DNA from 4 places in the Variovorax sp. 54 genome. Region 1 is predicted to be linked to each of the others. Evidence: predicted binding sites of a transcription regulator. Region 1 holds the regulator's gene; each other region holds the start of a gene.
The links. The regulator LexA, encoded in region 1, represses DNA repair genes until DNA is damaged. The targets are predictions, from matches to a motif close to ACTGTATNNNNATACAGT.

Region 1 (2,929 bases):
CAGGCCCCGCATCGCCCGACGCGAAAGCATCGAGGCGGTAGGTGTGCACCTTCTGCACGTCGAGGCCGCTGTGGACCGCGCCCGCGCACACCACCGTCACACCCTGCGCGCCCGCCATTGAAGCCACCGCGAGCGCATCGCGCACGTTCTGCGGACCATCGGGCGACAGGGCCGTCGCCGGACGCATCGCGCAGGTCAGCACCACCGGCTTTGTCGGCATCAGCACGGCGTGCAGGAAGAAGGCGGTTTCCTCCAGCGTGTCGGTGCCGTGCGTGACCACGATGCCCGCCACGTCGGGCTGCGCCAGCCAATGCGCGCAGCGCGCGGCCAGCTGGCGCCAGGTGTCGGCGTCCATGTCCTTGCTGTCGAGCTGCCCGACCTGCTCCGCCACCAGCGTCACGCCCGTCGGTGCCTCGATGCCGCCCAGCAGGTCCGCCACCCCCACCTGCCCCGCGGTGTAGCCGATGTTGTCGCCGCTGCTGGCGGCCTTGCCGGCAATGGTGCCGCCGGTGCCCAGCACCACCACGCGGCGCGTCTCGGACAAAGAGGAATGAGTCATAGCTTGTCAACTTTTGAAAACTGGTTAAAAATACAGGTACTGGATATCTAGCCAGTGCCGCAAGGAAACCACTATGCAGTTCGCAGTGAAGCTTACCGCCCGCCAGCAGCAGATCCTGGACCTGATCCAGGCCGCCATCGCACGCACCGGTGCGCCGCCGACGCGCGCCGAAATCGCCAACGAGCTGGGCTTCAAGTCGGCCAACGCCGCCGAAGAGCACCTGCAGGCCCTGGCCCGCAAGGGCGTCATCGAACTCGTCAGCGGCACCTCGCGCGGCATCCGCCTCAAGGGCGATGCGCTGCGCTCGCTCCACGAAACGCGCCACCGCGAAGGCAACCAGTTCTCGCTCTCGCTGCCCGGCATGGCCCAGCTCGCGCTGCCGCTCATCGGCCGTGTGGCGGCGGGTTCGCCCATCCTTGCGCTAGAGCACGTCGACCAGACCTACTACGTCGAGAACACGCTGTTCCAGCGCCAGCCCGACTACCTGCTCAAGGTGCGCGGCATGTCGATGCGCGACGCCGGCATCATGGACGGCGACCTGCTCGCCGTGCAGGCCACCAAGGAAGCGCGCAACGGCCAGATCGTGGTGGCACGCCTGGGCGAAGAAGTCACCGTGAAGCGCCTGAAGCGCAACAAGCAGGTGATCGAGCTGCACGCCGAGAACCCCGACTACCCGACCATCATCGTCCAGCCCGGCGAGCCCTTCGAAATCGAAGGCCTCGCAGTCGGCCTCATCCGCAACACCATGCTGATGTAGGCCCGGGGCCTGCTGCTGCCCACGAGCAGCAGCACCTCATCCGGCCGCGACAGGTGGCGGGCGTATGGCGTGAAGTCGCCATCACCCTGTTGCGGCCGATTCAAGAAATCCTGCCTGTGTTCAACCTCATACTTTTTTGGAGTTCACATGGGAATCGCCCTCCTCGCCATCGCCGACTTCTGGTCGCCCCTGCAATCGCTGGCCACCCGCTGGATGCCCGCCCGCCGCCCGTCGCGCGGTGACAGTGGTGACGCTGCCGCCGGCCTGCGCTACGTGTCGGTCCGCCCGGCCTGCACGGCACGCGCCATCGGCAGCCCGACGCCGGCCAGCTCGCCTTCCGCTGCTGCCACGCCGGCCCGTCCGCTGCGCGTGGTCCGCGTGGTCGACCGCCAAGGCTCGCAGCGCGGCTGTGCCAACCGGGTCGTGATTTCCGGCCGCATGGCTGATGTGTGTGCCGAACTCGACCGGCTCGCCGCACTGGAAGCGGCGGAAACCGGGAGCGGCACGCCCCGCCCCGGCCACCTGCACTGAGAAAGTGCGAACAAACCCGCCGTGTCTGCGGGAGCCGCGTGCTCCGTACGCGCACGGTGGGTTCACCCCCAACGGTCTGGCACAGGCCGTCCGGACGCCATCTGGCACCGGGTATCCAAACGTTCACACGTGCGACGTGCCGATGCTGCGAGGCACAATGGCATGCCATGAACATTGTGATCCTCGACGACTACCAGGACGCCGTGCGCAAGCTGCAGTGCGCTGCCAAGCTGGACGCGTACGCCGCCAAGGTCTACACCAACACGGTCAAGGGCATCGGCCAACTGTCGGTTCGCCTCAAGGATGCGGACGTCATCGTGCTCATCCGCGAGCGCAGCCAGATATCCCGCCAACTGATCGAGAAGCTGCCCAAGCTCAAGCTGATCTCCCAAACCGGCCGCGTCGGCGGCCACATCGACGTCACGGCCTGCACCGAACGCGGTGTGGCGGTGGCCGAAGGCTCGGGTTCGCCGCAGGCGCCCGCCGAACTCACCTGGGCGCTGATCATGGCGGCCATGCGCCGCCTGCCGCAGTACATCAGCAACCTCAAGCACGGGGCCTGGCAGCAGTCGGGCCTCAAGTCGGCGTCGATGCCGCCGAATTTCGGCATGGGCTCGGTGCTCAAGGGCAAGACGCTGTGCATCTGGGGCTACGGCCGCATCGGCCAGCTGGTGGCCCGTTACGGGCAGGCCTTCGGCATGCAGGTCGTGATCTGGGGCCGCGAGGCCAGCTGCGCCAAGGCGCGCTCCGACGGCTTCCAGGTGGCACAGAACCGCCACGAATTCTTTGCCGCGGCCGACGTGCTGTCGGTGCACCTGCGGCTCAACGAGGACACCCAGGGCCTCATCAAGCTCGAAGACCTCTCCCGCATGAAGCCGACGGCGCTGTTCGTCAACACGTCGCGCGCCGAGCTGGTGGAGGCCGATGCCCTGCTGGCCGCACTCAACCGTGGACGCCCCGGGTTGGCGGCCATCGACGTGTTCGAGAGCGAACCGCCGCTGCAGGGCCATGCACTGCTGCGTCTCGAGAACTGCATCTGCACGCCGCACATCGGCTACGTCGAGCAGGAAAGCTACGAAAGC
Region 2 (2,929 bases), 2.7 Mb from region 1:
GGCCGGCCACTTCAGGGACGGCTCGCGCAAGGCGGCATAGGCCTGGGCGAAGTCGGCCCACTGTTCACGCGCGGCCGACGGCGGCACGAAGTCGCGCACCGCCGCGGCCGGGTCGGCCGCCTGGTCCATCGCGTCGAGCAGGCGCGTGCCGGTGGCCGGGCCCACGCCCGGAATGAGCTGCGTGACCCGGAAGCCCGCCATGCGCCCGCGCGGGTTTTGCGCGAAACGCAGCACGGCGAGCAGGTCCTTCACGTGCGAGGCCTCGAGGAACTTGAGACCGCCGAACTTCACGAACGGGATGTTGCGCCGCGCCAGCTCCAGTTCGAGTGCCGCGCTGTGCGACGAGGTGCGAAACAGCACCGCCTGCGACTTCAGCGCCAGCCCGCCCTCACGATGCGCCAGGATCTTGTCGGCCACCCAGCGCGCCTGCCCGGCCTCGTCGGGCACGAGCACCAGCACCGGCTTGCCGGCCGAGGGCTTGTCGGTCCACAGCGTCTTGGCGTGCCGCTCGGCGGCCTGCGCGATGACACGGTTCGACACGTCGAGGATCGGCTGCGTCGAGCGGTAGTTGCGCTCCAGCGTGACGATGCGCGCCTCTTGCGAGAACTGCGAAGGAAAGTCGAGGATGTTGCGCACCGTGGCGCCGCGGAACGAATAGATCGACTGCGCGTCGTCGCCCACCACCGTCACGCCGCGCCCGTCGGGCTTCATCGCCCGCAGGATCTCGGCCTGCAGCAGGTTGGTGTCCTGGTACTCGTCGACCAGCACGTGGTCGAAGCGCGCGCCGACGTGCGCGGCCAGCGCGGGCTCTGCGACCATCTCGGCCCAGTAGAGCAGCAGGTCGTCGTAGTCGAGCACGTTCTGCTGCTGCTTGGCCTCGACGTACGCGCCAAACAGTTTCTTGAGTTCGGCCTCCCACTCGGCACACCAGGGAAAGTTGTCTTTCAGAACCTCGGCCAGCGGCGCGCGCGTGTTCACGCAGCGCGAGTAGATCGACAGGCAGGTGCCCTTGCGCGGAAAGCGGTTGACCGTGGACGACAGCCCCAGCTCGTGCCGCACCAGCCCCATGAGGTCTTCGGCGTCGCCGCGGTCGTGGATGGTGAAGTTCTCGTCGAGCCCGATCTGCGCGGCGTACTCGCGCAGCAGCCGCGCGCCGATGCCGTGGAAGGTGCCGGCCCACGGCAGCGCCGGCGGGCGCTCCGACTTCAGGCCCAGCACACGCGCCAGCACCTGGCCCGCGCGGCGCTCCATTTCCTGCGCGGCGCGGCGCGAGAACGTGAGCAGCAGCAGGCGCTGCGGATCGACCCCGCCCGCGATCAGGTGCGCCACCCGGTGCGCCAGCGTGCTGGTCTTGCCCGAGCCGGCGCCGGCGATCACGAGCAGCGGCCTGTGGTCCTCGCCGACCGCTGCGCCCACGCCGTGCTCGACCGCCGCGCGCTGGTCGTCGTTGAGCGCGGCGAGCGCCGCGGCCAGGCGCTCGGCTTGCGTCTTCGGAGGGGCGGAAAGAACGGGGGACGCAGGGGTCTGCATGGGCACGACTTTACTGTATGTCCGTCCAGTCCATGCACCTTGTGGCCCAGTGGCCAGTGACATAATCGCGCCTCGCTGCAACCGGAGACTCCCCATGGAAACCGCCCCGTCTCGGCAGCTTTCAACTCCCTTGCGACGCCGCGCGTGATGTACTGACGCCGGGTCTGCGGGAATTGAAAGCGCCCCTCCCTCGCCCATCGTTCAGTCATTCCCGGGAGTGAGCCCATGCTCAATATCTTTACGCTCGCCAACGGCCGTCTCGTCCAGGAAGAGATCGAGTCGCTCGAAGAGCTCTCCAAGTTCCAGCCGATCTGGGTCGACCTCGAGTCGCCCACGCTCGAAGAAAAGCGCTGGATCAAGCAGTACTACGGCCTCTCGATTCCCGAAGACGCGATGGACGAGGACATCGAGGAATCGGCGCGCTTCTACGAAGAAGACAACGGCGAACTGCACATCCGCTCCGACTTCCTGATCGACGACGACGAAGACCCGCGCACGGTGCGCGTCGCCTTCATCCTCAACCAGCACAACACCGACCTGCGCAGCCGCGGCGTGCTGTTCTCGATCCACGACGAAGACGTGCCCGTGTTCCGCCTGCTGCGCATGCGCGCACGCCGCGCACCGGGGCTGATCGAAGACGCCAAGGAAGTGATGCTCAAGCTCTTCGACGCCGACGCCGAATACTCGGCCGACACGTTGGAGAACATCTACGACGAGCTCGAAGTGGCCGGCAAGAAAGTGCTGTCGGGCAACGTCACCGACGAGCTGGCCGGCGAGGTGCTCGGCCTCATCGCACGGCAGGAAGACTTGAACGGCCGCATCCGCCGCAACGTGATGGACACACGCCGCGCCGTGAGCTTCATGATGCGCAGCAAGATGCTCAACGCCGAGCAGTTCGAAGAAGCGCGGCAGATCCTGCGCGACATCGAATCGCTGGACAACCACACGGCCTTCCTGTTCGACAAGATCAACTTCCTGATGGATGCGACCGTCGGTTTCATCAACATCAACCAGAACAAGACCATCAAGATCTTCTCGGTGGCCAGCGTCGCGCTGCTGCCGCCCACGTTGATCGCGAGCATCTACGGCATGAACTTCAAGTTCATGCCCGAACTCGACTGGGCCATGGGCTACCCCTACGCCATCGCGCTGATGGCAGCCAGCGCACTGGTGCCGATGTGGTACTTCCGCCGGCGCGGCTGGCTCAAGTAGTTCTTCACACTGGGTGCTAGAGTGACTGTCGACAGGCAGTTGACCTGGAGGGCCCCGTGCGCAGACTTCGTTTCCTCACCAACCGCCACCGCGCGCCGTCGACGAACACCGCGCTCGGCCTGCTGCTGGCCTTCAATGCCGGCGCCGTCAATGCGGGCGGGTTCCTCGTGCTGCACATGTACACCTC
Region 3 (2,929 bases), 910 kb from region 1:
AGGGCAAGCTGGAGATGCCGGTGCTGGCGGTGGGCGGAGAAAAGTCGTTCGGCCCGACGATGGCGGTGGTCATGCGCTTCGCCGCCAGCGACGTGACCGAAGGCATCGTGCCCGGCTCGGGCCACTGGATCATGGAAGAGAACCCGCAGGCCACCACGCAGCTGGTGGGCGAGTTCCTGCGCAAGAACTAGGTACAGGACCTAGAACAGGCTGCCCTGCCCCGCAGCGCCAGGCGGCCGGAACGCGCTGGTGTCCAGCGCAATCCGCTCGCGGTTGAAGCCCAGCCGGTTCGTCGCCTTCTGGAAGCGCTGGTGGATCAGGTCGGCCCACAGGCCCGAGCCCTTCATGCGCGTGGCGAAGTCGGCGTCGTAGTCCTTGCCGCCGCGCATCTCATGGATGCGCGCCATCACGCGCTCGGCGCGCTGCGGGTAGTGCAGCTCGAGCCATTCCTTGAACAGCGGCGCCACCTCCCACGGCAGACGCACCACGGTGTAGAAGGCGCTGCGCGCGCCGGCCTCCCAGGCGGCCTCGAGCACCTGCTCCATGTCTTCGGTGATGAACGGAATCTGCGGCGCCACGCTCACGCCCACCGGCACGCCGGCGTCGGCCAGGGTGCGGATGGTGCGCAGCCGCCGGTGCGGCGCCGCGGCGCGCGGCTCGAGCTTGCGCGCCAGTTCGCCGTCGAGCGTGGTGATCGTGACGTACACGGCCGCGAGCCGGTCGGCCGCCATCGGCGCGATCAGGTCGAGGTCGCGCTCCACGGCGCTCGACTTGGTGATGAGCGCGAACGGATGCCGCACCTCGCTCAGCAGCTCGATCACGCCGCGCGTGAGCCGCAGCTCGCGCTCGATGGGCTGGTAGCAGTCGGTGGCGGTGCCGATGGCGAGGTTGCTGGGGCGGTAGCTCTTGCGGCCGAGTTCGGCGCGCAGCACCTCGACGAGGTTGCGCTTGGCGATGAGCTTGGTCTCGAAGTCGAGGCCGGGCGAGAGGTTCAGGTAGCTGTGCGTGGGCCGCGCAAAGCAGTAGATGCAGCCGTGCTCGCAGCCGCGGTACGGGTTGAGCGAACGGTCGAACGGAATGTCGGGCGACTCGTTGCTGCTGAGCACCGACTTCACGTCTTCGAAGCGCACCTCGGTGGCCAGCGGCAGCAGTTCGGCGGCTTCGGCCTCGCCTTCTTCCAGCGTGCCCCAGCCGTCGTCGAAGGCGTTGCGTTCGTCTTTGGAGAACCGGTGCGCGAGCCGCGTGGCCGCGCCACGACCCTTGATGATGTGGATGGGAACCTGGGCGGCGGGCATGGCGGGTCCTTGGAAGGAAACAGGAAACAAGGTGAATAACTGTTTATTCATACAGTATTTCACTTTTGACCCGGTGCTGCAGAATTTTTTGTTTCTGTCTTGACAGAAATTTAGGAAATCCTAAACTCGGCGCCATGGAACTCACCGACATTCAACGCAAGTTCGTCCTGCACTGGGGCGAGATGGGCTCCATGTGGGGCGTGAACCGCACGGTCTCGCAGATCCACGCCCTGCTGTTCGCGCACGGCAAGCCGATGCACGCCGAAGAGCTGTGCGACACGCTCGGTGTCGCCCGCTCCAACATCAGCAACAGCCTGAAGGAACTGCAGGCCTGGAACCTCGTGCGCGTCACCCACACGCTGGGCGATCGGCGCGACTACTTCGAGACCAGCGTCGACGTGTGGGAGCTGTTCCGCACCGTCGTGCGCGAGCGCAAGGAACGCGAGTTCGACCCCACCGTGCGCGTGCTGCGCGAACTGGTGTCCAGCCCCGACTTCCAGAAGGAGCCGGCCGACGCGCAAGACCGCATCCGTTCCACCATGGAACTCATGGACAAGCTCGCCACCTGGGCCGACGAAATGCTGCGGCTGTCGCCCGGCACGCTCGACAAGGTGCTCACGCTCGGCGCCAGCGTGCAGAAGTTCGTGCGCGGCGACACCACGCCGCCACCTCCCGCAGACAAGGGCGACGACCCCGACGCGCACCACGCCAGCCTGCCGATGATCTGAGAAAGGCCGCGTCCTTTTTTTGCCTTCTTATTTCTGTTTTGACTGAAATATCGAGAACCAAGAACGCCATGACCCGCTTCGCCCCCGCCATCTACCCGCTCACCGTCTATTTCGACGCCACCTGCCCGCTGTGCACGGCCGAAATGGGCGCCATGCAGGCGCGCGACAGCGCCGGCCGGCTGCGCCTGGTCGACTGCTCACCCGCCGGTTTCGCGGACGGCCCGGCACCGCGCGAGGCGCTGATGCGTTCGCTGCACGCGGTCGATGCCGCTAGCCAACTGCGCGTGGGCGTCGACGCCATCCGCGCCTGCCGCGCCGCGGTGGGCCTGCCGGCGGGCGGCGCGGTGCTCGACCTGCCGGTGATCGGCCGACTGGCCAACCGCGCCTACGCGGTGCTGGCCCGCAACCGCTACCGGCTGCCGCGCTGGCTGGTGCTGCGGCTCGCGGGGCACGGTGCGATCGCGCCAGCCACCTGCGCCGACGACCATTGCAAGCTCTGAAAAAACTCACATCGCCTGAAGGAGTTTCGATGCCCGACGTCTTCCAGCCCGACTTCCGCCTGCCCGGCACCGCGCGGCCCACGCCGCCTGCGGTCGAGGGCCAGGTGAGCCGCGAGGACACGCAGGACTATTTCACCGAGGTCGCCGACGACTACCGCGCCTGGAGCCCCAGCTACAACATGCACTTCGGCTTCTGGCGCCTGGGCCTGAACCCGCTGCGGCGCGAAGGCATGCTGATCGAGATGAACCGCACCGTCGGGCGCGCGCTGCAGCTCGACACGGCGACCACCGGCCCGCGCTGCGTGCTCGACCTCGGCTGCGGCGCTGGCGCCACCTCGCGCACGCTGGTCGGTGACGACCCTGCGCTGCATGCGGTCACCGTGACCAACGTGCCGGTGCAGAACGG
Region 4 (2,929 bases), 3.3 Mb from region 1:
TTGGGTGCACGGCGCGGCGCAGCGTGCCGGCGGCCCGCAGGGTCTGGCGCATCAGGAAGGAATCTTCTCGAGGCAGTAGCCCAGCCCGCGCACCGTCGCGATACGCACCGGTCCTTTTTCGATCTTCTTGCGCAGGCGGTGGATGTAGACCTCGATGGCGTTGATGCTCACCTCTTCGCCCCATTCGCACAGCCGGTCCACCAGCTGGTCCTTGCTGACCAGGCGGCCGGCGCGCTGCAGCAGCACTTCGAGTAGGCCCAGTTCGCGCGCCGACAGCTCGATCATCTTGCCGTCGATGGTCGCCACGCGGCCGGCCTGGTCGTAGACCAGCGGGCCGTGGCGAATCGCGTTGCTGGTGGCGCCCATGCCGCGCCGCGTGAGGGCGCGCACGCGCGCTTCGAGCTCCTGCAGGCTGAAGGGCTTGGCCATGTAGTCGTCGGCGCCGTGGTCCAGGCCCTTCACGCGTTCTTCGACGCTGTCGGCCGCCGTGAGCACCAGCACGGGCAGTTGCGAGCCGCGCGCGCGCAGGCGCTTGAGGATCTCGATGCCGTGCAGGCTGGGCAGCCCGAGGTCGAGGATCAGCAGGTCGAACTCGCTGTGGGTCATGAGCGCGGTGTCGGCCTGCGAGCCGTTGGCCACATGATCGACCGCCGCGCCCGAGGTGCGCAGGCTGCGCAGCAAGGCATCGGCCAGCACCTGGTCGTCTTCGGCAATCAGTATCCGCATGTGCGCCACCTCCGGCTCAGTCAGTGTCGGCGCCCCTCGGCGCTCGTTGTCCCATGAAGCGAAGTCTAGCCCGCCGTATAGGCTTCGAGTCCGATGGTTACCACGGTGGCAATCTCGTCGCCCACGCTGGCGCGGAACTCGCGTTCGGCCTGCGTGACGGCGCGGCGGAAGGCGTCGAGCCAAGCCAGCCCGTCGGGCGTGAACAGCACGCGCCGCGCGCGCGCATCGAGCGGGTCGGGTCCGCGCGTGACCAGCCCCCAGGCCTCGCACTGGTCGACCAGCGCGCCCATGGCCTGCTTGGTCATGCCGGCGCGCTCGGCCAGCTCGGTCAGGCGCGAACCCTCGCGCGCCAGATGGCGCGTGATGTGGATGTGCGCGGCGCTCACCTGGGCGCGCGCCGCGAGGTTCGACAGCGCCAGCGGCACCTCGATGTCGTGCGCCATCAGCGCCAGCACGCGTTCGTCGAAGCGGCGCATCGCATGGCCCAGCAGGCGGCCCAGGTGGGTCTGTCGCCAGGCATCGGGATCGGTGGGAAAGGCGGGATCGGACATGGCGACAAATGGTAAGGCAAACTGACTTTAAAGTGGGTTTGCGAAACGCAATGAGCCCCTACACTACTGTTCAAGCATCCAGCCTGTGGTTAAAAGCAGATGGATGACACCCGACACAAACCGTTGATATTCAAGGAGATTTCCACATGGACGCAGTCGTCAAGGGCACAAGCATCTCGGTCGCCAACAGTGAAAAGGCCAAGGCCCTGCAGGCCGCACTGGCCCAGATCGAAAAGCAGTTCGGCAAGGGCACGATCATGCGGCTCGGCGAAGGCGAGGCGCTCGAAGACATCCAGGTGGTTTCCACCGGCTCGCTGGGCCTGGACATCGCCCTGGGCGTCGGCGGCCTGCCGCGCGGCCGCGTCATCGAAATCTACGGCCCGGAATCCTCGGGCAAGACCACGCTCACGCTGCAGGTGATCGCCTCCATGCAGAAGCAGGCCGGCACCTGCGCCTTCGTCGATGCCGAGCACGCGCTCGACGTGCAATACGCCCAGAAGCTCGGCGTGAACCTGTCCGACCTGCTGATCAGCCAGCCCGACACCGGCGAGCAGGCGCTCGAAATCGTCGATTCGCTGGTGCGCTCGGGCGCTGTCGACCTGATCGTCATCGACTCGGTGGCTGCGCTCACGCCCAAGGCCGAAATCGAAGGCGAAATGGGCGACTCGCTGCCCGGCCTGCAGGCCCGCCTGATGAGCCAGGCGCTGCGCAAGCTCACGGCCACGATCAAGAAGACCAACTGCATGGTCATCTTCATCAACCAGATCCGCATGAAGATCGGCGTGATGTTCGGCTCGCCCGAAACCACCACCGGCGGCAATGCGCTGAAGTTCTACGCCTCGGTGCGCCTGGACATCCGCCGCATCGGCACCATCAAGAAGGGCGACGAAGCCATCGGCAACGAAACCAAGGTGAAGGTGGTGAAGAACAAGGTGAGCCCGCCGTTCAAGACGGCCGAGTTCGACATCCTGTTCGGTGAAGGCATCAGCCGCGAAGGAGAGATCATCGACATGGGCGTCACGGCCAAGATCATCGACAAGTCGGGCGCCTGGTACGCCTACAACGGCGAGAAGATCGGCCAGGGCCGCGACAACGCCCGCGAGTTCCTGCGCGAGAACCCCGACCTGTCGCGCGAGATCGAGAACAAGGTGCGCGAGTCGCTGGGCATTCCGCTGCTCGCAGCCGATGCCGGCAGCGAACCCGAGAAGGCCGAGAAGCCCGCCAAGGCATCGAAGGCCGACAAGGCAGCAGCGGAGTAAGTTCGACAAGGCGGCCTTCGCGCAGTGCGTGGGCCGCGTGAGCGACCCACCCCCGCATGGCTTTCAGCGCCCCCTCCCTCAAAGGCCGTGCCCTGCGCCTCCTGAGCCAGCGCGAGCATTCGCGCGCGGAGCTGGAGCGCAAGCTGGCGAAGCACGAGGAAGAGCCCGGCACGCTGGCGAAGGCGCTCGATGAACTGGCCGCCAAGGATTTCATCAGCGAGCCGCGCGTCGTGGCCTCGGTGCTGAACCAGCGCGCCGCCCGTTCGGGCGCCTTGCGCGTGAAGCAGGAACTGCAGGCCAAGGGCATCGCGCCCGAAGCCATCGCCGAGGCGGTAGCCGGTTTGCAGGAGACGGAAGTCGCGCGCGCCACGGCCCTGTGGCGCCGCCGCTTCG

Region 2: CLU95_RS17090 (ATP-dependent helicase) is a predicted target of LexA. The motif match lies at 1,543-1,560, and genes of this name have one in related genera.
Region 3: CLU95_RS25030 (PA0069 family radical SAM protein) is a predicted target of LexA. The motif match lies at 1,334-1,351, and genes of this name have one in related genera.
Region 4: recA (recombinase RecA) is a predicted target of LexA. The motif match lies at 1,343-1,360, and genes of this name have one in related genera.

The regions. Positions count from the first base shown of each region.
Region 1 covers NZ_PEFF01000001.1:6,388,858-6,391,786, reverse strand. Annotated here, with positions in the region: gene CLU95_RS29310 (asparaginase) at 1-559, opposite strand, end outside; gene lexA (transcriptional repressor LexA) at 633-1,316, shown strand; gene CLU95_RS29300 (hypothetical protein) at 1,464-1,847, shown strand; gene CLU95_RS29295 (D-2-hydroxyacid dehydrogenase family protein) at 2,015-2,929, shown strand, end outside.
Region 2 covers NZ_PEFF01000001.1:3,676,588-3,679,516, reverse strand. Annotated here, with positions in the region: gene CLU95_RS17090 (ATP-dependent helicase) at 1-1,530, opposite strand, end outside; gene corA (magnesium/cobalt transporter CorA) at 1,756-2,742, shown strand; gene CLU95_RS17080 (YoaK family protein) at 2,799-2,929, shown strand, end outside.
Region 3 covers NZ_PEFF01000001.1:5,475,937-5,478,865, reverse strand. Annotated here, with positions in the region: gene CLU95_RS25035 (alpha/beta fold hydrolase) at 1-191, shown strand, start outside; gene CLU95_RS25030 (PA0069 family radical SAM protein) at 201-1,295, opposite strand; gene CLU95_RS25025 (GbsR/MarR family transcriptional regulator) at 1,430-2,023, shown strand; gene CLU95_RS25020 (thiol-disulfide oxidoreductase DCC family protein) at 2,092-2,523, shown strand; gene CLU95_RS25015 (SAM-dependent methyltransferase) at 2,553-2,929, shown strand, end outside.
Region 4 covers NZ_PEFF01000001.1:3,123,383-3,126,311, reverse strand. Annotated here, with positions in the region: gene CLU95_RS14475 (response regulator transcription factor) at 52-726, opposite strand; gene CLU95_RS14470 (MarR family winged helix-turn-helix transcriptional regulator) at 792-1,277, opposite strand; gene recA (recombinase RecA) at 1,424-2,536, shown strand; gene recX (recombination regulator RecX) at 2,593-2,929, shown strand, end outside.